Regions from separate parts of the Alteriqipengyuania triglochinis genome, predicted to be linked through region 2. Evidence: riboswitches for the same ligand, from Rfam matches in the RefSeq annotation. Region 2 holds a riboswitch; the other holds the start of a gene.
The links. Region 2 has a riboswitch for cobalamin ahead of ACYQ0L_RS12505 (hypothetical protein). Riboswitches for the same ligand answer to the same signal wherever they lie in the genome.

Region 1 (14,731 bases), 420 kb from region 2:
GCTCGACCGAGACAGCCGCGCCTGGTTCCTCCAGAACGGCGGCCTGACGCGCGAGAACGGCGATCACTACCGTGAAACCGTGCTCAGCAAGGGCGGCACGATGGATTACGGGAAAATGTACCGCAACTTTGCCGATCGCGATCCGGACGTGAAATACATGCTGATCGCGCTGGGCCTGGCGGAGGACGAGGCCGGTACGCCCGCGCAGACCGCCGGTGCCGCGTCCGACGGCAAGCTCCCGGCCAAGACGGTCGATGGCGACGCCCCGATCGCGGAATAGGCAAACCGCCAGGATCGCAAGATCCCGATAGGAACGGAAAGGCCGGGTCTCTGCACCCGGCCTTTTTCGTTCGACGAACGTCATGGGCGCGGTTTGACGCGCACCCTGCTTGCTGTATTACGTCACCGACACAGCAGGAGGGATTTTCGTGAAGTTTCATCTGACCGCGGCGGTTGCCGCCTTGGCGCTCGCCGGGTGCGCCGACACCCAGCCACCTGTCGCCACGCAATCGGCGGCGGGCGCGCAACGCATGGCGCTGGACGAGGCAGCTCCCGAACTGCTGGCCCGGACCGATGTGCCGAGCATGGCGGTCGGCTGGATCGAGGACGGCGAAGTGGCCTGGACCGCCGTCTATGGCGAACGGGCACCGGGCCATCCCGCGGATGAGGATTCGCTCTACAACATCGCATCGCTGACCAAGCCGATCGTTGCGGAGACGATCCTGCGGCTGGCGGCGGCGGGCACGCTCGATCTCGATACGCCGCTGGCAACGCAATTCGTCGATCGCGATCTAACCGACGAGCCGCGAGCGCAGAAAATCACGCTACGCCACGCCTTGTCGCATCGCACAGGCGTGCCCGGCAACTGGCGCCACCGGATGGAAGGCGGCAAGCTGCGGCTGGACTGGGAGCCCGGCACGAAAGCCCACTATTCGGGCGAAAACTACGTCATGGCCGCACGCTATGCGATGATGGCGACGCAAACCCGGCTCGACCTTCTCGCGGAGCAGGCACTGTTCGGCCCCGCGGGGATGAGCGATACCTTCTTCACTCCCGATCCCTCGTGGGAAGGACGCGTCGCGATGGTGCGCGACGAAGACGGTGATCTGCACGAGCCCGAAAACAGCCCGCAGGGCAACGCGGCCGACGATGTGCACACCACCATCGGCGATTACACCCGCTTCGTCGCCGCCGCGATGCGCGGCGACGGGCTGACGCCGGAGCTGGTGGCGGCGCGCGGCACGATCTACGACGATCAGACCGCGAAGGCCTGCCCCGAAGGCATCATCCCGCGCGACAAATGCCCGCAGGCCAGCGGCCACGGGCTGGGCTGGATGGTCTACGACAGCGGAGAACATCGCTTTCTTCTCCACAGCGGAAAAGATCAGGGCGTACGCACGATCGCCTTGTTCGACCCGCAGGAGCGCTTCGGCCTTGTCATCTTCACCAGCGGTGCGAACGGCCGCCAGGCGATCGCCGAGGTGCTGCGCCTGATGATCGACGACGGCCCGCTCACCACGCTGGTGCAGGCCGAAGCCGATTTCGAGAAAAGTCAGCGCTAGGCGCTGTTTGCAAACTCCGGCGGCGCGGGTTGGGCAGCTCAGCAGCCCGCGCCGCTACCGGATACTCAGATGACGAAACCCGGCGTGTCCTCGGGAGCCAGCGAAAGCACGCGGGCCCCCGGCTCGCCCAGCCAGCGCGCGCGAATCCCGAAGACTTCGCGCAGGTTGGCGGGGCAAAGCGCCTCTGGCGGCGGCCCGTCGGCGTAAAGCGCGCCATCCTTCAGCAGCATCACCCGGTCGGCAAGGTTGTGGGCAAGCGAGAGATCGTGGACCACCACCACCACGCCGCGCCCCGCTGCCGCCTGTTGCCGCAGGTGGCGGACCAGCGAGGTCTGATAGGCCAGGTCGAGCGAGGCGAACGGCTCGTCCGCAAGGATGAAGCGCGGTTCGCCCGCCAGCACCCGTGCGAGCAGCGCGCGAGCCCGCTCACCGCCCGACAGCGTCGAGACCGGGCGATCCGCAAATTCTTCCAACCCCAGCGCCGCCAGGGCGTTCTCGACCGGCTCGGCGCGGGCATCGCGATGCGCCAGCCGGCCGAGCGCGACGAGATTGCGGACTGACAGGTCCCACGCGATCTGCGGCTCCTGCGGCAGATAGCCGACCGCGCGGGCGCGGGAGCGCGGGCGCATGTCGTGCATGCGTCCGCCATCGAGCAGGGCCTCGCCGTTGCTCGGCCTGAGCACGCCGGCCAGCAGCCGCAGGAAGGTCGACTTGCCCGCGCCATTGGGCCCGCAGATCGCGATGACCTGCCCTTCCAGAATCTGGGCGGAGACTCCGCGCAGCCGCCGGTCGAGCGCGAGGTTGCACGCCTCGATCATCTTTTCACGGTGCCGCCTCATGTCAGGCCCAGCCCCCCACCGCGACGCAGGCGTAGCAGCAGCCAGAGGAAGAAAGGCGCACCGATCAGCGATAGCGCAATCCCCAGCCGCAACTCGCTGACCAGCGGCAGCATTCGCAGGACACCGTCGGCGACCAGCACCAGCAGCGCGCCCGCCAGCGCGCTCGGCACGATCAGCGAAGACGGGCGGCGATCGGTCATCGGGCGGACCAGATGGGGCACCATCAGCCCAACGAAGCCTATGATCCCGGCGACAGCGACCCCGCTCCCGATCGTCAGCGCCACCCCGATCACCAGCAGGAACAGCAGGTTCTCCATGTTCACGCCCATCGAACGCGCTGCATCCTCGCCCAGCGTAAGCGCGTCGAGTGCGGGCGCAGCGCGCACCAGCACCACGATCCCTGCCAGCGTCAGCGGCGCGGCGAGCGCAACATCGTTCCAGCTGCGATCGGTCAGCGCGCCCATCAGCCAGGTGACGATCTCGCTCAGCGCCCACGGATTGGGGGCAAGGCTGATGACGAGGCTGGTGAGCGCGCCCGCGAGGCTCGCGATCATCAGCCCGGCGAGCGTGAACAGCGCGATCCCGCCGCCGCGTCCGGCCATGAGCGCGAGCAGCGCCATCGCCGCGCCCGCACCCGCCAGCGCGAGCAGCGGGAGAAGCCAGCCGTTCGCCGCGTAGCCGAGCGAGAAGCTCAGCACCGCGCCCAGCGCCGCGCCGGGGGCGATGCCGAACAGTCCGGGATCGGCGAGCGGATTGCGCAGATAGCCCTGCATCGCCGCGCCCGACGCGCCCAGCCCCGCGCCGACCGTGACCGCCAGCAGCGCGCGCGGCAGGCGCAGTTCCGCTACGATCAGGGTGGCGCGCGCATCGTCGAGCCCGAAGATCCATGCCTTGCCGGCGAGGAGCGACAGCGGAATCGCGACCAGCAGCGCACCCAGCAGGATCAGGCTGGCGCGGCTCATCCGCGGCCGTCCCGGATGTGCGCCAGCCGCTGCGCGGCGCGGATCAGGCTCGGCCCGCCACAATAGTAGAGCTGCGGCGCGAATTCGGCGCGGCGCGTGGACAGCTTGCGCAGGGCCGGATGGTGGAGCGTGCGCGATTCCTCATCGCCGCGAGGGCCCGCATGCAGCAGCAGATCGGGCGGGTCGAGCAGTACGGCCTCCAGCGGCAGGCGGTCGCCCTGCCCCAGCCCGCGTGTCGCCTTCGCCGGACGCAGGCCGACGCGGTGCATCAGGTCGACCACCAGCGCCCCATCGCCCGGCACGATCCCGCCCGGCTGCCACAGGATGGTCGCAGGACCTTCGCGATCCGAGGGCGGCGCCGCAGCGGTCAGCGCGGCATCGATCCGCCCAACGAGGGCATCGCCCGCCTCCGGCTCGCCCACGGCATCGGCCAGATCGCGCACCTGGGCGAGGTTTTCATCGACACTGCTGGCAATGCCGAAGGTCACCACCGGAATGCCCAGCTCGTCCAGCGCGCGGCGGGTGGAAGGCGCAAGATATGTAGAGGCGACGACCATGGTGGCGTCGGCGGCGAGAATCTCCTCCACCGAACCACCCGTCGCGGGCCAGCGCCGGGCCTGCGCCAGCGGCATCGATGTGGCGGACGGATCATGGCTGTAGTGCGACACCGCCGCCAGCTTGTCCGGCGCAATCTCCGCAAGGATCGCGTCGGTGCACGGGTTGAGGCTGACGATGCGCAGCGCGTCACCATCGCGCGGGGCTGGCGGGGTCGAACACCCCGCCAGCACGCACGCGATCGCGATGGCTGCGCTGCGGATCATAGGCCGACGCGCAGCCCTGCGAAGACCCCGCGGGGCGCCTGGTTATAGCCGTCGGCGGTCTGATACTCCTCGTCGAACAGGTTCTCGACCCGCCCGAAGACCTCGACCGGGCGCTCGCCCGCGATCAGCCCCAGCGGGACCGAGACGCGCAGGTCGACGAGGGTATAGGCATCGAGGCGGGTGGTGTTCGCCGCATTGTCGAACGTATCTCCCACGATGCGCACGTCGCCGCCGATTACCGGCACGCCCGCGGTATCGGGCGCGAGCGCCCAGTCGACCGAGACGGTGCCCGCATGGCGCGGGCGGCGGGCCAGTTCGTTGCCGAAATTGGCCGTGCCTTCGCTGCGGTCTTCCGCCTCGACATAGGCATAGGCGGCGCGCAGGCTGAGCCCGGCGAACGGCGAAACACCCGCTTCGACTTCCACGCCCCGCGCGCGGGCCTGCGACACGTTGTCGTAGGTACCGAAGGGGCGATCGGTGCAGATGCCGGTGAGCGGTGTTGGGCAGCTGATGAAGGCGATGAGGTTTTCGCTGTCACGCTGGAAGGCGGTGACGCCGGCGTAGAACGGCGCGGTCCGCGTGCCGTAGGCGAGTCCGAGATCGTAGCTCGTGCTCTCTTCGGGCTGGAGCGCCTTGTTCCCATAGTCCGAAAACAGCTGGTAGAGCGAAGGCGCCTTGAAGCCTTCGCCCACGCTGGCGCGCAGGCGCAGGTTGGGCACGATTTCGTAGGTCAGGTCGCCGCCGAAGCTGGTTGCGCCGCCGAAATCGTCATGCTCGTCCTGCCGCACGCCGACATGGCCCGACAGGCCGCGGAACTCGATCCCCGCCTGCACATAGCCGCCAAAGATGCTGGTATCGGCCGAGCTGGGCGTGCCGTAGGAGGTGCTCTCGTAATCGGACCACAGGTTTTCCGCGCCGAAATTGACGATCAGCGGGCCGATCGGACGCCACTCGCCGCGCAGTTCGACCCGGTCGGAGCGCCCCTCGCTCTCGAAGGTCGCATCCTCGCCGGGCCCCGGCAGGTTGTCGCGCGACGTGTCGGAGAAGCTGTAGGCCCCGCGCAGGTAGAGCGGCCCGCCATCATAGAGGGCGCCGACCGCGCCGGAGAGCTGCTCGGTCTGCTGCATCTCCTCGGTATCGCCCAGCGCGAAGGCGGGTGCGGGAAAGCCGTCGATCTCCAGCTCGCCCTTGGCATAGCGCAGGTTGCCGAACACTTCGACGGTGCGCGAAAGATAGGCGCGGCCGCGCAGGTTGTAGGCCTGCTGCTGGAAGCCGTCGTCCTCGGTGCCGTTCGCTGCGGCCGAGAAGCCATCGGTGGTCAGGTAGCTCGCCGAACCGCCGATGAAGCCGATATCGCCCGCAATGCCGCCCTTGATGCTGGAGGCGACCGTGCCGCGCGATCCGGCTTCGACCGATCCGGCCAGTCCGGTCCGCTCCACGGTCGAGGCGACCAGCACCCCGGCCAGCGCATCGGCGCCCCACACCACGGAGTTGGAGCCGCGCAGCAGCTCTACCTTGGCGAGGTTGGACGCCCCCAGCGTGCCGAAATCGAAGCCGCCGGCGGGCGACGCGGTGTCCGCCACGCGCACCCCGTCGATCAGGACGAGGAGCTGGTCGTTCGCAGCGCCCCGCACCGAGATGCCGGTGGTCGCGCCCAGGCCGCCGGTGCGGTTGAAGGTGACGCCGGGCACGCGCTGGATGACGCGTGCGAAGTCCGGCCCCTGGATATCGGCGATTTCCTGCGCCCCGATCACGGTCACCGGCTGGCCGGTATCCTCGACCTCGCTCGGATTGCCGGTCACCGTGACGGTGATCGATTCTTCGGGCATCTCGGCCGCGTCGGAAGCCAGAACCAGCGGTGCTTCGCCGTCCGCTTCCTGCGCAAACGCAGGGGACGCCAGGCCCAGAACCGAACCGGAAAGCAGCAAGATCGTACGCATCAAAACTCCATCACAAGCATTACTGTCGCTCATGACGGAAGGCACGGGCCATGATCGCCAGCGCCTTTCCTCCGCTTCCCCGGTGCACCCCGCCCGAAGTCGAACGACGCATCGCGGGCAGGTCTCCTGGCTCCCGGATCGTAGCGGTTCCGCTGGCCTTCCCATCCCGGCGCATGTGGTCGGAACAGTGGCTGTGGGCGCGGACCGCTCCCCGGTTACAGTTGCGGGGGCAGCGAGGGGTTTGCACCCTCTTCCCTCTTAGGTGGACGAACCTCGCGGCACGCCCACACCTGCAATGCTGCCGCGCGCTTAGGCCCTTCGTCATGCAGGCGCAACAATTCGTCGCACACCGCAATCCAGGGTTAACCACGCCGGTTCATGCTTCGCATCGGGCTGTCCCGCTACAATACGGTGCATACGCAGACGGCGCGCTTGCGAAGCTTAACGCCTAGTGGCGCCCTGCCCCGCTCCATCCACCTTCCGTCAAGGATTCGCTTGCGCCAGACCCGCCGCCCAGCCCAGATCGCCCCCCGCCCCGTCGCTGCCCGCAAGGCATGGCGCGGCGTGGCGGTGCTGTGCGGCGCGCTGGCCCTGCCCGCCATGGCGGCGCAGGCGGAATGGCGGCTGCCCGAAATCGCCCCCGAAGCGAGCGAGATCGTGGCGGACAGTCTGATGGAACCGATGGCGTTCGAGAAGGCCGGGGCGAGCTTTCCGGGCTCGGCGTTCTACTTTCTGGCCGATCCGCCCGCCGCCGCCGGCACCGCCAACGCGGCGGTGGACGGGGGCAAGGGTATCAACCCGATCGGAGCGTGGAACGGCGATCCCGATGCAGCGATCGCGATCGAGGCGGCGGGTCCCGCGGCGCACGCTTTCGTCAGCCGCGGCACGGGGATCGACAAGGCCCGCGCGCTCGATTGCCTTGCCAAGGCGGTCTATTACGAAGCCGCGAGCGAGAGCGAAGGTGGCCAGCGGGCGGTCGCACAGGTGGTCCTGAACCGCGTGGCGCATCCGGCCTATCCCAGGACCGTATGCGGGGTCGTCTATCAGGGATCGCAGCGGCGCACCGGCTGTCAGTTCACCTTTACCTGCGACGGTTCGCTGGACCGCAAGCCCTCGGCAACGTCCTGGGCCCGGGCGCTGTCGGTGGCGCGCCGCGCCCTGTCGGGGCAGGTCTACGCACCGGTCGGCCTCGCTACGCATTATCACACCACCTGGGTCAATCCGTACTGGGCCCCCAGCCTCGCGCACATCGGCACGATCGGCGCGCACCGCTTCTATCGCTGGCCGGGCAATGCCAGCCGCCCCGATGCGTTCAGCGACGTCTACCGCGGGGGCGAGCCGGTGCCCGTGCCTGCCCGCGCTGCCGCGGTCAGCGAGCCCGCGCCCGATCCAATCGCCGTGGCGCGGCAATATGACGGCGCGGAAGCGACATCTGTCCCGGCGGCTTCGCCCTCCGTCGGCGCATCCCCCGCGCCGTCCGGCAGCGCGGGCGCCCGGGCGCAGACTTCGCGGCAGGACAATCCCGTGCCGACCGAAGGCCCGGGCAGCGTCCGCCCCGAATACGCCAATAGCGGGCGGTGGATCGCGCAACCAAACTGAGCCGCATCGGCAGCGGCCCGGCGGCCGCGCCAGCCCGGCAGAGCGTGGTTAATTTGCCGTAACCGTGCTTCTGCGCGAAAGATTCATGCCCGGCCTCTATTGATGCAAGGATCGATCCATCTCCCAATCGCAGGATCCTTACCGATGCCCCGCGGCCTTGCCCCCAACCGCCCCAGCTATCGCCTGTCGCAGGGCGGTTCTATCCCCGTGCGCATTCCGGAACCCGCCAACGACAACGTGCTGCCCGGACGCCCGGCGCAGGACGAAGCGGAGATGCGCGCAGCGCTGGGGCATTTCGCGCGCCATCACATGAATGCGGCGCATGACGCGCATGCGCGGGCCACGAAAGCGTTCGACGCCGGGGACGAGGAAAACTTCGTTTTCTGGGCGAATATCTGCCGCGCGCTCGACCGCAGGCTCGCCGAAACGCTTTCTTCCGCATGGGGAAACCCTGTCTGACCCAGGATCTGCCCCGCATCCCCGTTGCGATGGCCCGGATGTGCGCGCACGAGCGTGGTAACGCGCGCGTTAAGCCTTTTGTGACGGTTATTGCGTAGTGCGGTCGTTGCGATGATGTCGAGAGTGATCCGTGACGCCACCGAGACGTGGCAGCGCCTGTTAACCGGGGACGAGATGAGCGAGCGCGTCCGGCGCACGCTCGTCAGCACTCTCTATACCCAACCCCTCAGCCTGGCCATCGGTGCCGCGATCGGCATCCTGACCGCATTCGTCACCGCATTCCACGTGCCGGAAACGCCGGTGATCGTTTCGGTCGCGCTGCTGACCGTGGTGGCGATCGCGCGTATCGTGTCGTCCTACGCGCTTGCTGCGTCACCTTCCGCGTCGACGCGCATGCTCGAACTGGTGTTCGAAATCGGGGCCTTCAGCTACGCCCTGCTGTTCGGGCTGCTCGGCGCGATGACGATCCTTTACGAAGCGCCGGTCGAAGTCGTCGTCATGATGGTTTCGTGCGCACTGTGCTACGGCATGGCGATCGCCTCACGCAATGCCGGTCGCCAAGTGATCGCGCTGTGCCAGATGATGTTGAGCTTCTCACCGGTGCTCGTCGCCTGCGTGATGAACGGATCGATCGCGATGCTGATGCTCGCCGTCTCGATCCTGCTCGTGATTCCCTCCACCACCAGCGTGACGGTGAACATGCAGCGCGTGCTGAGCCGGTCGATCATCGCTGCCGAGACGAGCGAGCGGCTGGCGCGCAAGATGGAACAGCTCGCCCATAGCGACGTCGTTACCGGTCTGAAGAACCGGGCCGGCCTCAACGAGCTGCTCGTGACCCATCTGATGCAGACCGAACCGGACCAGCCGCTGGCGCTGTTCTGGCTCGACCTCGACCGGTTCAAGGAGGTCAACGACCTGATGGGCCACCAGCTGGGCGACCAGCTGCTTGCCGAGATCGCCCGTCGTCTGCGCGACAGCCTGCCCGAAGGCGCGGGGATCGCGCGCTTCGGCGGCGACGAGTTCGTGTTCTTCTGCAACGTCCATCACCGCGAACAGTGCGAAGCGCTGGCGACGCGGATTCTCGAACAGGTCATGCGCCCGATCCGGCTCGATTCCGAACGGCTCGAGATCAGCGGCTCGATGGGCATCGCGATGATGCCCGACGACGGGACCGATGCCGACCGGCTGATGCAGGCGGCCGACCTTGCGCTGTATCATGCCAAGCTCGAGTCGCGCGGGAGCCACCGTTTCTTCGATCCCTCGATGACACGCGATCTGGCGAACCGGCGCGAGATCGAGGCCGAGCTGCGGCTGGCGATCAAGCGCGACGAATTGTCGCTGTTCTTCCAGCCGATCGTCGACCTCAAGACCGGGCGCATCCGCTCTTTCGAAGCGCTGCTGCGCTGGTTCCACCCGGTCAAGGGCGAGCTGCGCCCGGCCGAGTTCATCCCGGTCGCCGAGGAAACCGGCGTCATCGTGACGCTGGGCAACTGGATCACCCGGCAGGCCGCGCTCGCCTGTGCCGAGTGGCCCGAGGATGTCAGCGTCGCGGTCAACCTCTCGCCGCTGCAGATCAAGGCTCCGGGCGCGGTGCTCGCGATCGAGAGTGCCTTGCAGGAGGCGCGCCTCGACCCCTCGCGGCTCGAGCTGGAAGTGACCGAGACGCTGTTCGTCGAAGACAACGACCAGACCGCCAGCTTCATCGAGGAACTGTCGGCCAAGGGCGTGCGCTTCGCGCTCGACGACTTCGGCACGGGCTATTCCTCGCTCGCCTACATCCACAAATATCCCTTCTCCAAGATCAAGGTCGACCGCTGCTTCGTCTCGGGCGAAGACGCCGGCCCCCGCGCGCACGCCATCATCCGGGCCGTCGCCGCACTGGGCCACCAGCTCGACATGGAGATCGTCGCCGAAGGGCTGGAGGAACAGGAGCAGGTCGACACCGTTCGTGAAGCGGGCTGCACGCTGGGCCAGGGCTATTTCTTCAGCCGCGCGGTGCCCGACTATCTGGCCGCCATGCTGCTGGCGCAGGATCGCGAAGGCGACGGACTGCGCGCTGCCTGAGACGGATTGCGCGTGGCGCAGGATCGATAATGCTCTTGCAAATCAATATCTGAAAAGCCTTGCAATCCAGCCCTTTTGCCGGTTGCAATCCCGTATCTCCAAGCCTACGTCCACTCGCCAGAAGCAGGCTTTCGCGCGCAACCCCTCGGGGACGCCGATGGAGCGTGAAGGCTTTGCACGTATGAACGGCAACCGCGGCGTCCCCGGCAAGAAGGACTGAAACGCTCCCATGGCCAATTCCGCAGGACGCAAGAAGATCGCCCTCATCGGCTCCGGCATGATCGGAGGCACCCTCGCCCATCTCGCGGCGAAGAAGGAAATGGGCGACATCGTCCTGTTCGACATCGCCGAGGGCATGCCGCAGGGCAAGGCGCTGGACCTCAGCCAGTGTGGCCCGGTCGAAGGCTTCGACGCCAAGATCACCGGTTCGAACGACTATGCCGACATCGCCGGGGCCGACGTGATCATCGTCACCGCCGGTGTGCCCCGCAAGCCGGGTATGAGCCGCGACGACCTGCTCGGCATCAACCTCAAGGTGATGAAGGCGGTCGGCGAAGGCATCAAGAACAATGCCCCCGACGCGTTCGTAATCTGCATCACCAACCCGCTCGACGCGATGGTGTGGGCGCTGCGCGAATTCTCCGGCCTGCCGCACAACAAGGTCGTCGGAATGGCCGGCGTTCTCGACTCGGCGCGCTTCGCGACCTTCCTCGCGTGGGAATTCGACGTTTCGGTGAAGGACGTGAACGCCTTCGTGCTCGGCGGCCACGGCGACACCATGGTCCCCGTCACCAGCTACACCACGATCAACGGCATCCCGGTCAACGACTTCGCCAAGATCAAGGGCGTCGACCAGAGCCGCATCGATGAAATCGTCGACCGCACCCGCAAGGGCGGCGGCGAGATCGTCGGCCTTCTCGGCAATGGCTCGGCCTATTACGCCCCCGCCACGAGCGCGATCAGCATGGCCGAAGCGTACCTTGGCGACCAGAAGCGCATCCTGCCCTGCGCCAGCTATGTCGAAGGCAAGTACGGCCTCGACGGGCTCTACGTGGGCGTCCCCACCGTGATCGGCGCGGGCGGCACCGAAGAAGTGATCGAGATCGAACTGTCGGACGAGGAAAAGAGCAACCTCAAGGTCAGCACCGACGCGGTCGAAGAGCTGCTCGAAGCGTGCAAGGGGCTGGATAGCTCGCTGGCGTGACTTGGCAACTGACCCTTGGGCTTTGCCTCTATGTCGCCTGGGTCGGGCTCCACGCCTGGCTTGGAAAAAGGCGGCATTGGGCGATCCTTGGGGTCGGTGTCGCCATCGAGTGCCTAGCATTTGCCTGCCTTTGCATCTGGGCTCTTTCGCAGAACCATAGCCCATCAACCGGAGGCGCAGTTGCATTGGCAATCCTCGGATGTGCGGCACTTTTCCTCGTCCCGGCTGCAGTCGGCGCGATTACCTTTTTGAAACATCGGAAGATCCGCATCTGATAGGCGGGCGAAGGACAGAAACATGAGCATCCTCGTAGACAAGAATACCAAGGTCATCACCCAGGGGATGACCGGTGAAACCGGCACCTTCCACACGCAGCAGGCGCTCGATTACGGGACGCAGATGGTTGGCGGTGTCACGCCCGGCAAAGGCGGCACCACGCATCTCGGCCTGCCGAATTTCAACACGGTGAAGGAAGCCGTGGCGGAAACCGGCGCGACTGCGTCGGTCATCTACGTCCCGCCGCCCTTCGCCGCCGACGCGATCTGCGAAGCGATCGACGCGGGTGTCGAGCTGATCGTGACGATCACCGAAGGCATCCCCGTGCTCGACATGGTGCGCGCGAAGGCCGCGCTCGCGGGCAGCAATTCGCGCCTGATCGGCCCGAACTGCCCCGGCGTGCTGACGCCCGGCGAATGCAAGATCGGCATCATGCCTGGCTCCATCTTCTCCAAGGGCAGCGTCGGCGTGGTCTCGCGTTCGGGCACGCTGACCTACGAAGCCGTGCACCAGACGACCAATGCAGGCCTCGGCCAGACGACGGCGGTCGGCATTGGCGGCGACCCGGTCAACGGCACCAACTTCATCGACGTGCTCGACCTGTTCCTCGACGATCCGGAAACCGAGAGCATGATCATGATCGGCGAAATCGGCGGCAGCGCCGAGGAAGAAGCCGCGCAGTTCATCAAGGAACAGCGCGCCAAGGGCCGTTCCAAGCCGATGGTCGGCTTCATCGCAGGCCGTACGGCGCCTCCGGGCCGCCGCATGGGCCATGCCGGCGCGATCGTCTCGGGCGGCCAGGGCGGCGCGGACGACAAGATCGCGGCGATGGAAGATGCCGGCATCCGCGTGGCGGCGTCCCCCAGCGAACTGGGCACGACGCTGGCCGATCTGCTGAAGGAAAATGCCTGAGTGACCGATGGTGGCGCCGGCGCGCGCCGGGGCCACCACCAACACGGGGAGGACCTATCTGCGCGGTAAAAGCTTCTATGATGGAAGCGTCCTCTTTCCCCGGACTGCATGAGTGAATTTCAATGGGTAACGAAAACCAGTCTTTCCTGCCGGAACTCGGCGACCAGGAAGGCGCACAGCCCGGCCCGAGCTGGGCGCGTCCCAACTGGCCGCTGACCGATATCGGCGCAGAGGGTGACCTGACGCAGGCGCTCGACCCGACGGCGATGAAGGCGGCGGTCAAGAAGGCGGCCGAAAAGGCGGGCAAGCCCGTCGACGAGGCGAGCGTTACCCAGGCAGCGCAGGACGCGATCAGCGCGATGCTGCTGATCCGCACCTTCCGCGTCCGCGGCCACCTCGCTTCCGATCTCGACCCGCTGGGCCTGTCGAAGCGCGATCTGCCCGAAGACCTGAAGCTGGAATGGCACTTCCCCCAGGACGCGATGAACCGGCAGATCTATGTCGGCGGCAATCTGGGCCTCGAATGGACCACCCCGCGCGAGCTCTACGAAGTGCTCAAGGCCAATTACTGCGGCAAGGTCGGCCTTGAATACATGCACATCTCGGACGTGGAGGAACGCCGCTTCCTCCAAGACCGGATCGAGGGCCCCGAAGACGTCATCCAGTTCACCCCCGAAGGCAAGCGCGCGATCCTTTCCGCCGTGATCCGGGGCGAGGAGTTCGAAAACTTCCTCGGCAAGAAATACGTCGGTACCAAGCGTTTCGGGCTCGACGGCGGCGAGGGGATGATCCCCGCGCTGGAAGCGGTCATCAAATATGGCGGCCAGATGGGCGTGCGCGAGATCATCTACGGCATGGCCCACCGCGGCCGGCTGAACGTGCTCGCCAACGTGATGGCCAAGCCCTACCGCGTGATCTTCCATGAATTCCAGGGCGGCAGCGCCAACCCGGAAGACGTGGGCGGATCAGGCGACGTGAAATACCATCTCGGCACCAGCACCGACCGCGAATTCGACGGCATCAAGGTCCACATGAGCCTGGTGCCCAATCCGTCGCACCTCGAAGCGGTGGACCCCGTGGTGCTGGGCAAGGCGCGCGCGCAGCAGGCCTTCCGCGACGACCTGAGCAAGCACGAACAGGTGCTGCCCGTGCTGATCCACGGCGACGCCGCCTTCGCAGGCCAGGGCATCGTGTGGGAGACGCTCAGCTTCTCCGGCATTCCGGGCTACAATACCGGCGGCGTCATCCACTTCATCATCAACAACCAGATCGGCTTTACGACCAGCCCGAAATTCGCGCGGTCATCGCCCTACCCGTCCGACGTGGCGAAGGGCGTCCAGGCGCCGATCCTGCACGTCAACGGCGACGATCCCGAAGCCGTCACCTTCGCGTGCAAGCTGGCGATCGAATACCGCCAGCGCTTCGGCCGCGACATCGTGATCGACATGTGGTGCTATCGCCGCTTCGGCCACAACGAGGGTGACGAGCCGAGCTTCACCCAGCCGCAGATGTATGCCGCGATCAAGAAGCACCCGAAGGTCAGCGTGATCTATTCGGACCGGCTGCTGCAGGACGGCGTAATCGACAACGGCTTCGTGGAAGGCCAGCGCGACGAATTCACCGCGCATCTCCAGGAAGAATTCGACGCGGGCAAGAACTACAAGGCGAACGAGGCGGACTGGTTCGGCGGACGCTGGGCCGGCCTCAACAAGCCGGTCGATCCGGAGACCGCGCGGCGCAATGTCGAAACCGCGATCCCGAAGAAGCTGTTCGAAAGCCTCGGCCGCACGCTCACGACGGTTCCGGAAGATCTCACGATTCACCGCACGCTGAACCGCGTGCTCGACGCCAAGCGCGAGATGTTCGAGAAGGGCGAAGGCTTCGACTGGGCGACCGGCGAAGCGCTCGCCTTCGGCAGCCTCGCCTCGGAAGGCTACGGCGTGCGCCTGTCGGGCCAGGATTCGGGTCGCGGCACATTCAGCCAGCGGCACGCGGTGTGGCACGACCAGAAGGTGGAGGGCGAGAAGTACATCCCGCTCACCACGGTTCCGCATGGCAAGTTCGAGGTCTACGACAGCCCGCTGTCCGAATAC
Region 2 (14,731 bases):
GCTGTTCGGCTCGTCCTCGCTCGGCGGCGCGATCAATTACGTCCCGAACGAGGCGGATACCGGCGGTTTCGACGCCGGGTTCGAGGGGGTTGTCTCCTCCACTCGTAACGCAGGCGAGGCGAATTCCGCGATCAAGGGCATGGTCAACGTGCCCATCGTGGAGGACAAGCTGGCGGTTCGCGTCGTCGCGCTCCAGCGCTACGATGCGGGCTATCTCGACAATACGGGCACCGGCGTCGATGGCAGCAATGACCTGCGCGTGCGTGGCCTGCGCGGTTCGATCGTGTGGACGCCAAGCGCGATGACAACGGTCTCGGCGATGAGCATGTACCAGGAGTACGAGCTCGACGATCAGACCTATGTGGAATTCCGCGACGACTTCGGCCCGTTCGAGCGCCGCACCAATGTGCCCGAATACCAGAACACCAGTTTCCAGCTCCACAGCCTGCGGATCGAGCAGGAGCTCGGCTTTGCGACGCTGACCGGCATCGGCAGCTATACCCGCAAGGAGAACGACCTTGCCTTCGACGATTCGATCTTCGTCGGGATCGATCCGCGCACCGATACCGCGCAGCTGTCCGGCTCGGCGGGCGAGTCCGAGACCTACTACGCCGAGGCGCGGCTGACTTCGTCCGAGCCGGGGCCGCTGACATGGCTGATCGGCGGCAACTTCACCAAGCTGGAGGGTGACAGCACCGATCGCGTCTATATCGAGGGCATCGGCGATTATATCGACGCCAATCCCGGTGAATTCGGCGGACGGCCCGCCAGCGAGATCGCGCCGGGCGACTTCGTGCAGCGCACGGTCAGCAGCAGCGATGTCCGTGAGATCGCGCTGTTCGGCGAGGCATCCTATACGCTAGCCGACGTGCTCACCCTGACGCTGGGTGGCCGCCTGTTCGAATACCGTTCCGAACCGCGGCTGCAGTTCCTGCCCAACGCCAATCTGGTCGACCCGTTCGACTACCAGCCGGGCGAGCAGACCGAGAGCGGGTTCGTTCCCAAGGCCTCGCTCAGCTACCAGCCCAACGACAACTTCATGATCTACGCCCTGTATTCCAAGGGCTTCCGCATCGGTGGCATCAACGTCTATTCGGCTGCTGCGGACACGCCGCTCAATTTCGAGAGCGACTCGACGCAGAACTACGAAATTGGCGTGCGTTACCAGCCGGTGCCCGGTCTGCTCTCGCTCGAAGCGACGGCCTATCACATCGACTGGGACGATATTCAGGCGCGCCTGTTCGTGCCCGTCACCTACGAAGCCTACACGACCAATGGCGGCGGGGCCGAGATCGACGGGGTCGAATTCTCACTGAGCATGACGCCGGCACGGTTCTTCTCACTGTCGAGCAATGTCAGCTACAGCGATGCCCGGCTGTCCGAACTGCTGCCTTCGACCGATGTACCCGGTGGCGGTTATGCAGCTGGCAGTACCTTGCCGGGTGCAGCGGACTGGACCATTTCGAACCGGCTCGATTTCCGCCTGCCAGACTCACCGATGAAGCCGCGGCTGGGCATTGCGCATCGCTACCTCTCGGAAGCGCCTGTCGCTTTCGGCGATCCGACGACGAAGGGCGATTATCACCTGGTCGACATCAATGCCGACATCGCGGTGACCGAAGGGCTCGAGCTGGGCGTGTTCGTGAAAAACCTGTTCGACGAATACGCGATCCTGAACGCACCTTTCGGCTTCGCAGGATCGGTCACGCGGCCCCGCACGATTGGGGCGAGCCTGCGGTACGACCTCTTCTAGGACCTCAGGCCATCGAGGAAGGCGGTTACGTTGCGACCCAGGTCGTCGACTGCGTAGCCGCCTTCCATCACCACCAGCGTCGGCAATCCGATGGCCGCGATCTGCCTGCCCAGTGCGGGAAAATCCGCCGACGAAAGCTTGAAGGCTGAAATCGGATCGCCTTCGAAGGTGTCCGCCCCGAAGGACACGACGAGGAACTTCGCGCCCCAGTTTGCGATCGCCTCGCTCGCCTGCGAAAGCGCATCGCGATACGTGGCCCAACCGGTGCCGCGCGGCAGGGGCAGGTTGAGCGTGCTCCCTTCGCCTTCGCCTTCGCCGCACTCGTCCGCATGGCCCCAGTAGAACGGGTAGTCGGTCGCCGGATCGGCGTGGATCGAGGCGAAGAAGACCGATCCGTCCTGCCAGAAGATGTCCTGCGTGCCGTTGCCGTGGTGGTAGTCGACATCCAGCACCGCGACCGGCCCGAGGCCAAGCGAACTCGCCTGCCGGGCCGCGATGGCCGCGTTGTTGAGGTAGCAATAGCCGCCCATGTAGTCCGGCCCCGCATGATGGCCGGGCGGGCGGCACAGCGCGAAGGCACTGCGTTCTCCCGCATCGGTCATGTCCTGCAAGGCGGACAGCGCGGTTTGGGCCGACCAGTAGGCCGCGTCCCACGTGCCCTGCGCGATCGGGGTGCCCGCATCGTAGCTGTAGCGGCCGAGCTGCGCGTCGATCCGGTCGAGCGCAAGATCGCGGCGCCGGACCACCGGGAAGGTATATCCGATCGCGTCGCCATCACGTCCCGCGGCCTGCCATTCGGCAAAGGCACGCTTCAGGAGGGATACGTAGGCCTCGTCATGCACCGCCAGAATAGGCTCGAGGCCGTGATCGCGCGGGGGGCGGCATTCCAGCAGGGCGGCGATGTCGCGCGCCCGGCCAGGAACTTCGGCATAGTCGGTCCAGTCCCCGTTATGAAGCTCGCGCACCGGCGCGTGCGCCAGCTGCCGCTCATCGAAGACTGCCTTGATCATGCCATTCCTTCCACCATTTCGCGCATCCAGTTCGTCAATTGCCGGTCCGGATGATTGGCGACGATCTGCGCAAAGACATCCGCTTTCTCGTCCTGTCCCAGTTTGAAGACGGGCGTCCAATCGCACACATGTGCACGAAAGGCGATGATCCGGTCGAGCATGCCCTCATAGCGCGCGCCCAGTTCCGCCGTCGTCCAGCGGCCGGGCTCGCGGCCTTCAAGATGATCGAGCAGACGTTCCACCGAAGCGCGCGTCTCTTCGGGCCGGAATTCGATTTCGACCTTGAAGCGCAGAACGGCATAGTTCCAGGTCGGGCCCCAGTCGGTTTCGCTGATATGGCGGGGCGAGATGTAGCCTTCTGGCCCGTTGAACAGGACCAGCCCAGAGGCATCGAGCTTGAAATCCTCGTAGAGCGGATTGCCGCGTGCGCAGTGGCCGAACAATGCGCTGATCTCGCCCTTCGAGTTGCGCTCGGCCAGCAGGGGCAGGGGGCTGGCGTTGAACGCGCGCGAGACCACCCAGGCGAGCGGATATTCGCTGACGAGGCGCGCGATGCGGTCCGCCATGTCCGGCTCTTGCCCCGCCATGTCAGGACATCCCGAGCCGTTCGGCCAGCCATTGCGACTGCTGTGCAAGCGCCCGATTGGCGAGCGGGGCGATCGCCACCGCTTCGAGGAAACTGTGTGTGGCCCCGCGATAGATCGCACGCTCCACCGGCACGCCTGCGGACTCCAGCTTGTCGGCGAAGGCAACGTTGCTGTCGGCCAGGATGTCACACTCGGCAATGCCCACGAACGCGGGCGGAAGACCGCGCAGCTCGGCTCGGATCGGCGCGACGAGCGGATCGTCGAGTTCGTCCTCGCTGGTGACGTAGCCGCGCCAGAATGCATCCATCTCCTCGGCTTCGAGGGTGTATTGCGGGCCGGAGAAGATGTCGTAGCTGTCCCGGTGGCGGGGGTCGAAGGCGCCGTAGTTGAGCACCATGCCGGCAAGCTTCCGGCGCCCCGCATCGCGCCGCCGCAGGCATGCCGCGACCGAAAGGTTGGCCCCTGCGGAGTCTCCGCCAATGGCGATGCGCCGTGGATCGATGCCGATCTGCTCGCCCTCGCACTCCAGCCAGTCGAGCGCTTCGACGACTTCGTCGAGGGCGACAGGGTAGCGATGTTCGGGGGCGAGGCTGTAATCGATGCCGATCACCGCGATCCCCGCGCGCGCCGCATACTCGCGCATCAGCCGGTCGTGCGTGTCGATGCTGAAGATCGTCCACCCGCCGCCATGGATATAGAAGAAGGCCGGCAGGTCCTCCCCTTCGACGGGGCGGTGCAGGCGCGTGCGCAGGCCCCGCCGGGTCCATGTCCGCGTTTCCGCCATGGCCGGGCCGCCGCTGCGCCACTCTTCGCGCACGCGCTCGGCAATCGCGCGGCGGTCATCCGGATCGGCTGTCCCGGGTGCGCTATGTTCGGCATAGGCCTTGGCCACCCTGGCAACGAACGTGGCGATGTCCGGATCGACTTGAGCGCTGCCCGGTTCGAACTTGCCCATAGACCAATCCTTTATCCTTCGACCTTCCGGTATCGGCTAGGGGGAGCGCGGCGTCATCTCTACTCCGGACGGGTCAATGACGCGCACGATCAGGCCAAGCCCTGTCTCGCACTTGCAATATATCTGCCGGTGCCGTTCAGTCCGCCCGGAATAGCGAAGGTCCAATGCAGCACAGCTTCGACATTCTCGCGAGAAACCAGCCGGTCGTCGTTCTGGTCGACGAATATCCGGCAGGATATCTCGATCCGCTCCACCACCACGATCATATCCAGGTGCTGTACGCCTCTGCCGGGGTGATGTCGGTGCGCACGCCCGATATCAGCTATGTCATCCCCCCGCAGCGCGCGGTGTGGATCCCGGCGCACACCGATCACGAGGTTTATTGCCGCGGGCCGGTTTCGCTGCGCACGCTGTATCTCAAGCCCGAACTCAACGCCCGCGGGCACGATTGCCGGGCCTTCGAGGTCTCCGATTTTCTGAAAGCGCTGATCCTTGAGACGGCGCGGCTCGATCCGCAGGCAGCCGACACCGGTCGCGCCGGGCGAATAATCGCACTGCTGCTGGAAGAGATCGAGCGGATGCCGGATGCACCTTATCAGGTGACCATGCCGCGCGATCCGCGCCTGCTGAAGGTCTGCGAGGCGCTTCTCAAGGACCCATCCTGCAACCGCGATATCGACGAGTGGGCGAGCGAAATCGGCATGGGGCGCAGGACCTTCACCCGCTCTTTCAAGGCGGAAACCGGGATGGGGCTGGCGGTGTGGCGCCAACAGGTCCGCCTGATGGAAGCGCTTTCCCTGTTGAGCGAAGGCATGTCGATCACCCGCGCGGCGTACGAAGTGGGGTACGAAAGCGCGAGCGGTTTCAGCGCCATGTTCCGCCGCACCTTCGGCCAGTCACCCCGCCAATATCTCGAGCCGTGAGGGGGCTCCGGCGGCAGTCTGCCTGAAGAGTGCGGAGGCCGCCGCGCCGCCCGACCTGAAGTAGGAATGGACATAGCTCGCCCGCAGCGATCCGCGCACGAACAGCGCCTCACTGCGTCCGCCGTTGGGATTGCGGGTCTGGGCGAAGGGCGCGAGATCGGTCTCGATCCGCGAATAGTGAAAGCCGTGCCCGCGCAGCGTGCCGCCGGGCCACGGGCACTCCTGCAGGCCGAGACCGCCGAGCCGTGATTGCATGATCGTGCGACCGGGGAGGAGCCCCGCCATGGGGTGGGCCTGCCCGTCGATCGTCTCCAGCTCCTGCGCACAGACCATCATGCCGCCGCATTCGGCCAGAATCGGCTTGTCCTGTTCGTGATGGGCCCGCAGCGCATCCATAAACGCGCGATTGTTCGCCAGCGCTTCGGCATGGAGTTCGGGATAGCCGCCGGGCAGCCATAATGCGTCGCAATCGGGCAGGGGGTCTCCGCCAAGCGGGGAGAAGAAAGCGAGGTCCGCGCCCAGTTCGCGAAGCACGGCCAGATTGTCGGGATAGATGAAGGCGAAGCAGGCATCGCGCGCGATCGCGATGCGTCGTCCATCAAGGTGCGCCTGAAGCGCGGCGTAATCCGCAGCGGGGCTGAAGGTGACCGGCGGCGGCAGCTGGTCCACCTCGTCAGGCAGCCCTCGCGCGCACGTCGCAATCCGTTCGTCCAGCCCCGCGATTTCCTCTGCCATCAGCAGGCCGAGGTGGCGTTCGGGCAAGGCGAAATCCGCACTGCGCTCGATCGCGCCCAGCCACCGGACGGGCGCGCGCACGCTGTCTTCCAGCATGGTGGCATGGCGGGCGCTTCCCACCCGATTGGCAATCGCCCCGTACAGCTCGATATCGCTGCGATAGGTGGCAAGACCGTGCACGATCGCGCCGAAGCTTTGTGCCATGGCCGAACCGTCGATCACCGCCAACACGGGCAGGCCGAAGCGCGCGGCGATGTCGGCGGCGGACGGATCGCCGTCGAACAGGCCCATCACGCCTTCCACCAGGATGACATCCGCCTCGCATGCGGCCTCGTAGAGCAGGCGGCGGCAATCATCCTCGCCCACCATGAACAGGTCGAGCGAATGGACCGGATGCCCGCTCGCCCGCTCGAGAATCATCGGGTCGAGGAAATCCGGCCCGCATTTGAACACGCGAACCCGTAGGCCACGCTCACGATAGCGGCGCGCCAGCGCTGCGGTGACCGTCGTCTTACCCTGGCCCGATGCGGGCGCGGCGACGAGCAGGGCGGGGCAGCTTGCGCTGGCGCTCAAAGATCGATGCCCTTTTGCGCGCGGATCCCGGCGCGAAAGGCGTGCTTCTCATCGCGGATCGAACTGACGGTGTCCGCAGCCTCCAGAAACACGTCATGCGCCGCGCGTCCGGTGATGACGACATGCTGCATCGGCGGGCGCGCCTCGATCGCGGGCATGATCTCTTCGAGCGCGAGATAGCGATAGGTGACCAGATAGGTCAGCTCGTCCAGCACGACGAGGTGGATCGAGGGATCGGCAAGCGCCTCCTTCGCCTTTTCCCAGCCTGCACGGGCGGCGGCGATATCGCGGTCGCGGTTCTGCGTTTCCCACGTGAACCCTTCGCCGCAGCGTTCCCAGCGCATGTTGGGGTCGCGCGCGAAATAGGCGCGCTCGCCCACTTCCTCCTTGCCCTTGATGAACTGGAAGACCGCCGCCTTGTGGCCATAGCCAAGCGTGCGCGCGACCATTCCGAAGGCGGAGGAAGACTTGCCCTTGCCGTTTCCGGTCAGGACCAGCAGCAGGCCCTTGTCCTCCTGCGCGGCTGCAATGCGTTTGTCGACCACCTCTTTGTGCTTCGCCGTGCGGGCACGGTGGCGGCGGTCTATCTCTTCCTTGTCGGCCTCGCTCACCGGTTGCTGTCCGGTACGCGCTGGCCGGTCAGGCTGCGCGCCGCGACATGCGCGACCACTGCGATGCCGGTCCAGCTCAGCGTGGCGATCAGCGTGCCGGGGAAATAGCGTTCGAGGCGCGGCAGCCACCCGGCCAGGCTCGCATCGGGGAAATGCCCGCTGAGCGCGTAGAACCCGCCGCTGGAAAAGGCATTGGAAACGAACGCTGCGCCCGCGACGATGGCGATGAGCGCGGGCAGGTGTGCAGGCTTCACCTCGAGCCGGGCGGCGGCGAAACGCCCCGCCAGCCACATGACGCCATAGGCGGGCAGCAGCATCCAGTAGGCGATGGTGAAGCAGAAGCTCTGCCCGCCCTCGATCCCGATCACCGCAAGATCGATCGCGAAAGCGAGCGCGAACAGTGCGGGGAAGGCGAGGCGCGGGCGAATGTAGAACCCGGCGACGAGGAAGCTGGCGAGGCTGGTTTCGGGCAGGTGCACGAACTCGCTCAGCGAGTGCGGGCGGGTCGCCAGCATGACCACAGCAAGCGCGGCGAAGACGAGAATGTCGAACCGCCGGATCGCGTGATCGGACGGGGCTGGGCTGGATAGTTCTGACATCATTGGACTCCCTCGAAGATACAACGATGCGTTGCCCGGCGCGTCCGGCCGACAGGGCCGGGGCAACGGGACAGGAGACCATGACCAGCAGCCATGGCGCGCACATATGATCGCGAGTGCCGGATGACGGCCCTCTCCCTCCAACGCACACACAGGTGTCGTCCACCAAGGGATCGGACCCTCTTTCGACCGGTACATCCCGCCCGGGCGAAGAACGACGGCAACAGGCCGGTTTCCTGACTGGCCGGTTCGACGCGGAGACCGCCGCCTTCTCGAAAGGGCACGATGCCCGTTCAATGGCGCGATGGCGGTCCGCTCACCGGCTTACAGTTGCGGGAGCAGTGCCGGATTGGGCTGGTTATACCAGCCTGCCGGACTTCCCGATTAAGCCCTTTCGGGCACCCGTTACACCTCCCTGATATGGCCGATCGGCGGCGCAGGCAAGAGCTCGCGGCCGCAAAACGGGCTTGCCACGCACGCTGGCGCACCATATCCGGGTGCCAAGCTTCAGGTTCCCCGAGAGGGGATTGAAAGGGAACGCGGTTCAAGACCGTGGCTGCCCCTGCAACTGTGAGCGGAGAGCCATCGGCCATCATGCCATTGGGGCGCGCAAGCGGCCCGAGAAGGCGGCCCGACCGGCATCGACCCGCGAGCCAGGAGACCTGCCTGACGCCGTCGTTCTTCGTCCGGACAGGGTGTGCCGGCCGAACGGGGTCTTCCTCGAGAAACGACAGCCATAGCCTCGTGCGGCGTGTGCCGGACGGGATGGCTGGTGCGTGCGCCTCGCGGTGCCTGTTCCCGTCATTCCCCCTGACACGATCCAAGCGGAGCGTCGTGTCACTTGTGGGGAATGTTCATGCCCGAAAACTATCGTATTTCTATCTTGGCGCTCGCCGCCGTCCTGCCGCTTTCCACCGCCGCCCAGGCGGAGGAGGCAGAGGATACCATCGTCGTCTCCGCGCTCAGGACGCCGGTCGAGATCGATCGCGTGTCGTCGTCGGTAACCGTGCTCGACCTCGAACGGATCGAGCAGGAGCAGCCGATCGCGGTGTCCGATGTGCTCCTGCGTACGCCCGGCATCAGCCTGACGCGCAATGGCGGCTATGGCACATCCACCTCGCTGCGCGTGCGCGGGGCCGATCCGGGCCAGACCGTCCTGGTCGTCGACGGCATGCGGCTGGCCGATGCTTCCACCACCGATGGCGGCGCGGACTTCGGCAACCTGTTCGCCGACGATATCGAGCGGGTAGAGATCCTGCGCGGGCCGCAGTCGATCCTGTGGGGCAGCAATGCCATCGGCGGCGTGGTGAACGTGCTGACCAACCGCCCCACCGCCCCGCTGGAGGGCCGCGTCTCGATCGAGGGCGGATCGCGCAACACGCTGAATGCGCGCGCGGGCGTCGGCGGCAGCGGCAAGGTGCTCGACTGGCGCATCGCGGGCAGCACCTTCACCACCGACGGGATCTCTGCACGGGCCGGCGGTACCGAGCGCGACGGGTTCGACCGGCAATCGGCAAGCGGCACGCTGACCGCGAAGCTAGCACCCGCATTATCGGCCGATCTGCGCGGCTACTACTCGCATGGCCGCAACGATTTCGACGGCTCTTCGGGCGACACGCGCGCCTATGGCGTGACGCAGACCTGGGCGACCTACGCGGGAATCAATGCGACCGTGCTGGACGGGCGGCTGACCAATCGGCTCGCCTTCATCGAGACCCGCACAGACCGCGACAATTTCGATCCCGCAAGATCGGTCCGCAATCAGACCTTCGACGCGCAGGGGCGTACGCGTCGCTACGAATATCAGGGCGATCTGACCCTGTCAGATATGGTGCAGGTCTCCTTCGGGGCGGAGCGTGAAGAGCAGCGCATGCGTACCGCCTCCCCGCGCGACAATGATGCGCCGGTCGACGTGACAAGCGCTCAGGCCGAAACGAACAGCCTCTATGCGCTGGCGCGCATCACCCCGATCGCCGGGCTGACCCTCGACGGCGGTGTGCGTTACGACGATCACTCCCGCTTCGGCGACAACACCGTGTTCAGCGCGGGCGCGAGCTTCGAGCCAGGGAATCGCGGCACGCGGTTGCGGGCGAACTATTCCGAAGGCTTCAAGGCGCCTTCGCTCTACCAACTGTTCAGCCAGTATGGCTTCGCCGACCTGAAGCCCGAACATGCCAAGGGGTGGGAAGCGGGTGTCGAGCAGGATCTGCTGGATGACCGGCTGACATTCTCGGCCGTCTATTTCGAGCGCGACAGCGATAACCTGATCGATTTCGCCTATTGCCCTGCCGCGTCCCCACTCCCGGCAGAGTGCTTCATTCCCGGCAGCGATATGGAGCGCTTCGGCTATTACGACAATGTCGACCAAAGCCATGCGCGCGGCGTGGAAATCTCCGGCGATGCGCGGTTCGGCGCGATCTTCGCGCGCGGCAATTTCAGCTGGGTAGAAGCGGAGGATCGCACCGAGGGTTCCACCTTCGGCGACCAATTGCCGCGCGTGCCACATTACCTGGCCAATGGTACGATCGGCTATCAGGCAGCGGCGGGCCATTCGCTCAGCGTCGCGCTGCGCTATGCCGGTGAAAGCACCGATCGGGCAGGGGGCGACGTGCTGGACGATTATCTGCTCACCGACCTGCGCGGTGAATGGCAGGTAAGCGGATCGCTGGTGCTCTACGGCCGGGTCGAGAACCTGTTCGATACCGACTATGTCACCGCCAAGGGATACGGCACGCTCGGCCGCAGCGTGCATATCGGCCTGAGGGCGCGGCTGTGACGCTGGCGCCTGCCAGCAGCGGCGCATCGATCGTCGTGTGCAGCACCTGCCGCCTGTCCGCCGATCGTCGCGAAGACGATGACGGGCAGCGCGGCGGCGCGCGCCTGGCGCAGGCACTGCGCGAGGCGCAGGGCGCGAGCGAGCAATACGGCGCTATCGCGATCGAGGAGATGCCGTGCCTGTTCGCGTGCCAGCGGCACTGCACCGTGCACGTGCGGGGGCCGGGCAAGATCGGCTATGTCCTGGGCGACTTTACGCCCGATCGCGACAGCGCCGAGGCGATCCTGGAATACGCTGCCCATCACGCTGAAAGCGAGCATGGCAAGGTCGCCTATGCGAATTGGCCTGCAGGCGTGAAAGGCCACTTCATCGTGCGCGTCCCGCCCGAGGGCATGATCGCGACATGATTGCCTTCGCCGGTCCAGCCGCATTCGCGCACGCGCTCGCCACGCTTCCCAAGCCGGATGCCGATGCGCGCGCCGCCGCGAGCGCGCGGCAGGCGGAGCTGACCAAACCGGCGGGTTCACTGGGCAGGCTGGAGGAGATCGCGGTCTTCATGGCGGGCTGGCAGGGAACGGCCCGACCACAGTTGGGGCGGATCGATGCGGTCGTCTTCGCAGGCAATCACGGATGTGCGGCGCAAGGGGTCAGCGCCTTTCCGCCAGAGGTGACTGCGCAGATGGTCGCGAACTTCGAGCATGGCGGTGCAGCGATCAACGCGCTGACTTACGCCTGCGGGGCCAGCCTTGCGGTCCTCGCGCTCGACCTCGACACGCCGACCGCCGATATTTCGCGGGCACCCGCGATGACCGAGGCGGAATGCCTCGACGCGCTGAACCGCGGTGCTGCCTCCGTTCCCGAGGGATGCGAACTGTTCGTTCCCGGCGAGATGGGCATCGGCAATACCACTCCCGCCGCAGCGCTGTGTGCCGCAGCACTGGGCGGCGACGGTGCGGCATGGGTCGGCAGGGGCACCGGCGTCGATCACGAAGCACTGGGACGCAAGTGCGCGGTCGTGGACGATGCGCTGGAATTGCATGGCGCAGCCTGCACCAGTGCTTTCGAAACGCTTCGCCGGCTCGGCGGGCGCGAGATTGCCGCGATGGCGGGCGCGGTGCTCGCCGCGCGGCACAGGCGCATTCCGGTGATGCTCGATGGTTTCATTGGTTGCGCGGCCATTGCGCCGCTTGCGCGAGAGGCGCCGGCGATCGTCGATCACTGCCTCGCCGCGCACCGTTCCGCCGAGGATGCGCATGGTCGCCTGCTCGATGCGCTCGGGCTCGATCCGCTGCTGGCGCTCGACATGCGGCTCGGCGAAGGATCGGGCGCGGCGGTCGCGGTGCAGATCGTCCGCTCCGCGCTTGCGGCGCATGATCGAATGGCGACCTTCGCAGAGGCGGCGGTGGCAGGGGCGACATGAAGCCGTTCGAGCTCCACTTGCTGCGTCACGGGCCACCGCAGCGCACCGGCCTGATGCTGGGGCATCATGACGAACCGGCTGCCCCCGGCGCGCATCGGGCGCTTGTGGGGCATGCGGAGGGGCTGGGTGCGAAGCTACTTGTCTCGTCCGATCTCAGCCGCGCGAGCGACGCAGCGCGCGAGATTGCCGATGCCTGCGCGCTTTCGCTGCGGATCGATCCGCGCTGGAGAGAGCTGGACTTCGGCGCATGGGACGGCAAGCCATCCGCCGCGCTGGACCCGCAGCAGCTCAAGGGTTTCTGGTCCGATCCCGATGCGCACCCGCCGCCGGGCGGCGAGCGGTGGGGCGAGCTTCTCGGCAGGGTCCGCGATGCCATTGCCGACATTGATCGACCCGCCATAGTGGTCTCGCACGCGGGGGCGATGCGTGCCGCTGTCTCGATCCTTACGGGGCTGGACCACCGCGCCGTCTGGGCGTTCGACCTGCCTTACGGGGCGTTGCTCTCGATCCGTGTCTGGCGCGGCGTGGGGAGCGAACCGCCAAGCGGTCAGATCGTCGGGCTGCGCATATGAAGTCGCTCATCCTGGCAATCCAGTTCATGACCCGCGTGCCTCTCCCCGCCGTCGCCGCCGATATGCGCGACATGGCGGGGGCGATGCGCTGGTTTCCGCTGACCGGCGTGATCGTGGGAATGGTTGTCTGGGGTGCGGTCTGGGCGGGAGGATTCGTCGATCCCTTGGTCGCGGGCGCGGCGGGGGTGATCGCCTGGGCAGCCATCACCGGTGCGCTGCATCTCGATGGCCTGGGCGATGTGGCGGACGCATCGGGCGGGGCGCACAAGGACCCCAGTCGGATCTCGGAGATCCTGGCCGATCCGCATATCGGCAGCTTCGGCGTGGTCGCCATCGGCTTGCAGCTATGCGCCAAGCTTGCGCTGCTTTCGGCGCTGTCGAAGGGCGGCGCGCTGTGGGTGTTGCCCGCGATGTGCTGCATCGCCCGCATGGGGCCACTTCTCTGGGCCAAATCCCTGCCGCCGCTGCATGAGGGCATGGGGACGCAATTCGCTGCCGCGCTGCGCTGGTACCATCTGGCAGGCTGGATGATCGTCGCTGCGATCCTGTGCTGGCCTGCGCCCGCCTTGCTGGTTGTGGCTCCGGCCATCGGGCTGTGGGCGCTCTGGGTCCGCTCTCGGCTTGGCGGCATATCGGGTGACAGCCACGGCGCGGGGATCGAGATCGTCGAGAGCGTGCTGCTGCTCGCCTGGCTCGCTGCATCATGAGCGGCGCGTTCGACTGGCACGGCGGCAGGCTGGACGCGGCATGCGCGCATTTCGGCGGGGCGAGGGCGGACTGGCTCGACCTGTCGACCGGGATCAATCCGTGCCCCTGGCCTGTGCCGCGCGATCTTGCGCTCGACTGGCACGCTCTGCCTGAACCTTCGGCGCTGGCCCGGCTGGAAGGGATCGCTGCGACGTACTTCGGCGTCGATCCGTCGCTCTGCTGCGCGCTGCCGGGAAGCGAGATCGGGCTGCGGCTGATCGCCAGGATCCTTGGCCTGCCGGGGCGCTATCTCGAGCCGTCCTATCGCACGCATGCCGCGATGTTCGCGCAGGCGGACCCGGTGGTAGCGCCCCGCGCCGACGACGCGGCGACTGCGCTCGTCATCGCCAATCCCAACAATCCCGATGGCCGCGTCACATCGCCCGCGATGCTCCGCGAATGGCTCGCGCTACAGAAGGCGGCGGGCGGCTGGCTGATCGTGGACGAGGCTTTCATCGACACCATGCCGCACCTCAGCATCGGGGTGCAAGTCGATCCCGCGCGGCGGCTCATCGTGCTGCGATCCTTCGGCAAGTTCTTCGGGCTGGCGGGCGTGCGGCTGGGTTTCGCGATCGCTCCGCCGGACGTCATCTCGGCATTGCGCGATCTGCTGGGCGACTGGCCCCTGTCGGGCGCGTGCATCGCGATCGGCGAACGCGCCTATGCCGATAGCGCATGGATCGGCGCGACGCGCACCGCGCTTTCAGCCAGCGCCGCGCAGTTCGACCAGATGCTGTCGCAGCATGGGATGGAGCCGCAGGGCGCGTCGCCGCTGTTCCGACTCGTCCGTGCGGAGAACGCGGGTGCGCTGTTCGATCGCCTTGTCCGGCATCATATCCTGACGCGACCCTTCGCCGATCGTCCGGACTGGCTGCGCTTCGGCGTCCCGGCCGACGAAGCGCAGATGCAGCGTGTTGCGAGGGCGCTCGGCGATGGCTGATCCGGTGCTCGCCGCCGCGATGGCGCTGGATGCGGTGTTCGGCTGGCCCGGCTGGCTCTACCGCCGAGTGGGTCATCCGGTCGGCGGATTTGCGCGGATCATTTCGGCAGGCGCGGAGATTCTCAACCGGCCCCAGTACAGCGCATGGCAACGTCGCCTCGGCGGCATCGCGACCTTGCTCGCAGTCATGGCAGCTGCCGGTCTGGTCGCCTGGGCCGCGCAAGCCGTCGTCCGGCATACGCTGGGCGACAACGGATGGCCAGTCGTCGCGCTCCTAGCCTTTCCCGCCATCGCCCAGCGCAGCCTGATCGAGCATGTGCGCGCCGTGGCAGTCGCACTCGCAAGAGATGATCTTCCCGCCGCGCGGCAGGCGGTAGCAATGATCGTGGGCCGCGATACCGCAGCGCTGGAAGAGGCGGGCGTGACCCGTGCCGCGATCGAGAGCCTGGCGGAAAGCTTTTGCGACGGTGTCATCGCGCCCGTCTTCTGGTTCGCGGTGCTCGGCCTGCCCGGCATCTGGATGTTCAAGG

Region 1: linked by a shared signal. The riboswitch ahead of ACYQ0L_RS10545 (TonB-dependent receptor plug domain-containing protein) and the one ahead of ACYQ0L_RS12505 (hypothetical protein) in region 2 are both predicted to bind cobalamin.

Annotation. Positions count from the first base shown of each region.
Region 1 covers NZ_BAAHNC010000003.1:66,206-80,936, reverse strand. The annotation lists gene ACYQ0L_RS10570 (M3 family metallopeptidase) at 1-280, shown strand, start outside; gene ACYQ0L_RS10565 (serine hydrolase domain-containing protein) at 429-1,562, shown strand; gene ACYQ0L_RS10560 (ABC transporter ATP-binding protein) at 1,628-2,401, opposite strand; gene ACYQ0L_RS10555 (FecCD family ABC transporter permease) at 2,398-3,363, opposite strand; gene ACYQ0L_RS10550 (ABC transporter substrate-binding protein) at 3,360-4,184, opposite strand; gene ACYQ0L_RS10545 (TonB-dependent receptor plug domain-containing protein) at 4,181-6,124, opposite strand; cobalamin riboswitch at 6,224-6,433, opposite strand; gene ACYQ0L_RS10540 (cell wall hydrolase) at 6,620-7,723, shown strand; gene ACYQ0L_RS10535 (hypothetical protein) at 7,868-8,182, shown strand; gene ACYQ0L_RS10530 (putative bifunctional diguanylate cyclase/phosphodiesterase) at 8,306-10,246, shown strand; gene mdh (malate dehydrogenase) at 10,476-11,450, shown strand; gene sucD (succinate--CoA ligase subunit alpha) at 11,748-12,638, shown strand; gene ACYQ0L_RS10515 (2-oxoglutarate dehydrogenase E1 component) at 12,761-14,731, shown strand, end outside.
Region 2 covers NZ_BAAHNC010000003.1:484,654-499,384, forward strand. The annotation lists gene ACYQ0L_RS12470 (TonB-dependent receptor) at 1-1,753, shown strand, start outside; gene ACYQ0L_RS12475 (histone deacetylase family protein) at 1,750-2,760, opposite strand; gene ACYQ0L_RS12480 (FMN-binding negative transcriptional regulator) at 2,760-3,350, opposite strand; gene ACYQ0L_RS12485 (alpha/beta hydrolase) at 3,352-4,305, opposite strand; gene ACYQ0L_RS12490 (AraC family transcriptional regulator) at 4,470-5,228, shown strand; gene ACYQ0L_RS12495 (cobyrinic acid a,c-diamide synthase CobB) at 5,202-6,536, opposite strand; gene cobO (cob(I)yrinic acid a,c-diamide adenosyltransferase) at 6,533-7,147, opposite strand; gene ACYQ0L_RS12505 (hypothetical protein) at 7,144-7,749, opposite strand; cobalamin riboswitch at 7,956-8,167, opposite strand; cobalamin riboswitch at 8,239-8,430, shown strand; gene ACYQ0L_RS12510 (TonB-dependent receptor plug domain-containing protein) at 8,603-10,522, shown strand; gene ACYQ0L_RS12515 (DUF1636 domain-containing protein) at 10,519-10,929, shown strand; gene cobT (nicotinate-nucleotide--dimethylbenzimidazole phosphoribosyltransferase) at 10,926-11,942, shown strand; gene ACYQ0L_RS12525 (histidine phosphatase family protein) at 11,939-12,514, shown strand; gene ACYQ0L_RS12530 (adenosylcobinamide-GDP ribazoletransferase) at 12,511-13,221, shown strand; gene cobD (threonine-phosphate decarboxylase CobD) at 13,218-14,201, shown strand; gene cbiB (adenosylcobinamide-phosphate synthase CbiB) at 14,194-14,731, shown strand, end outside.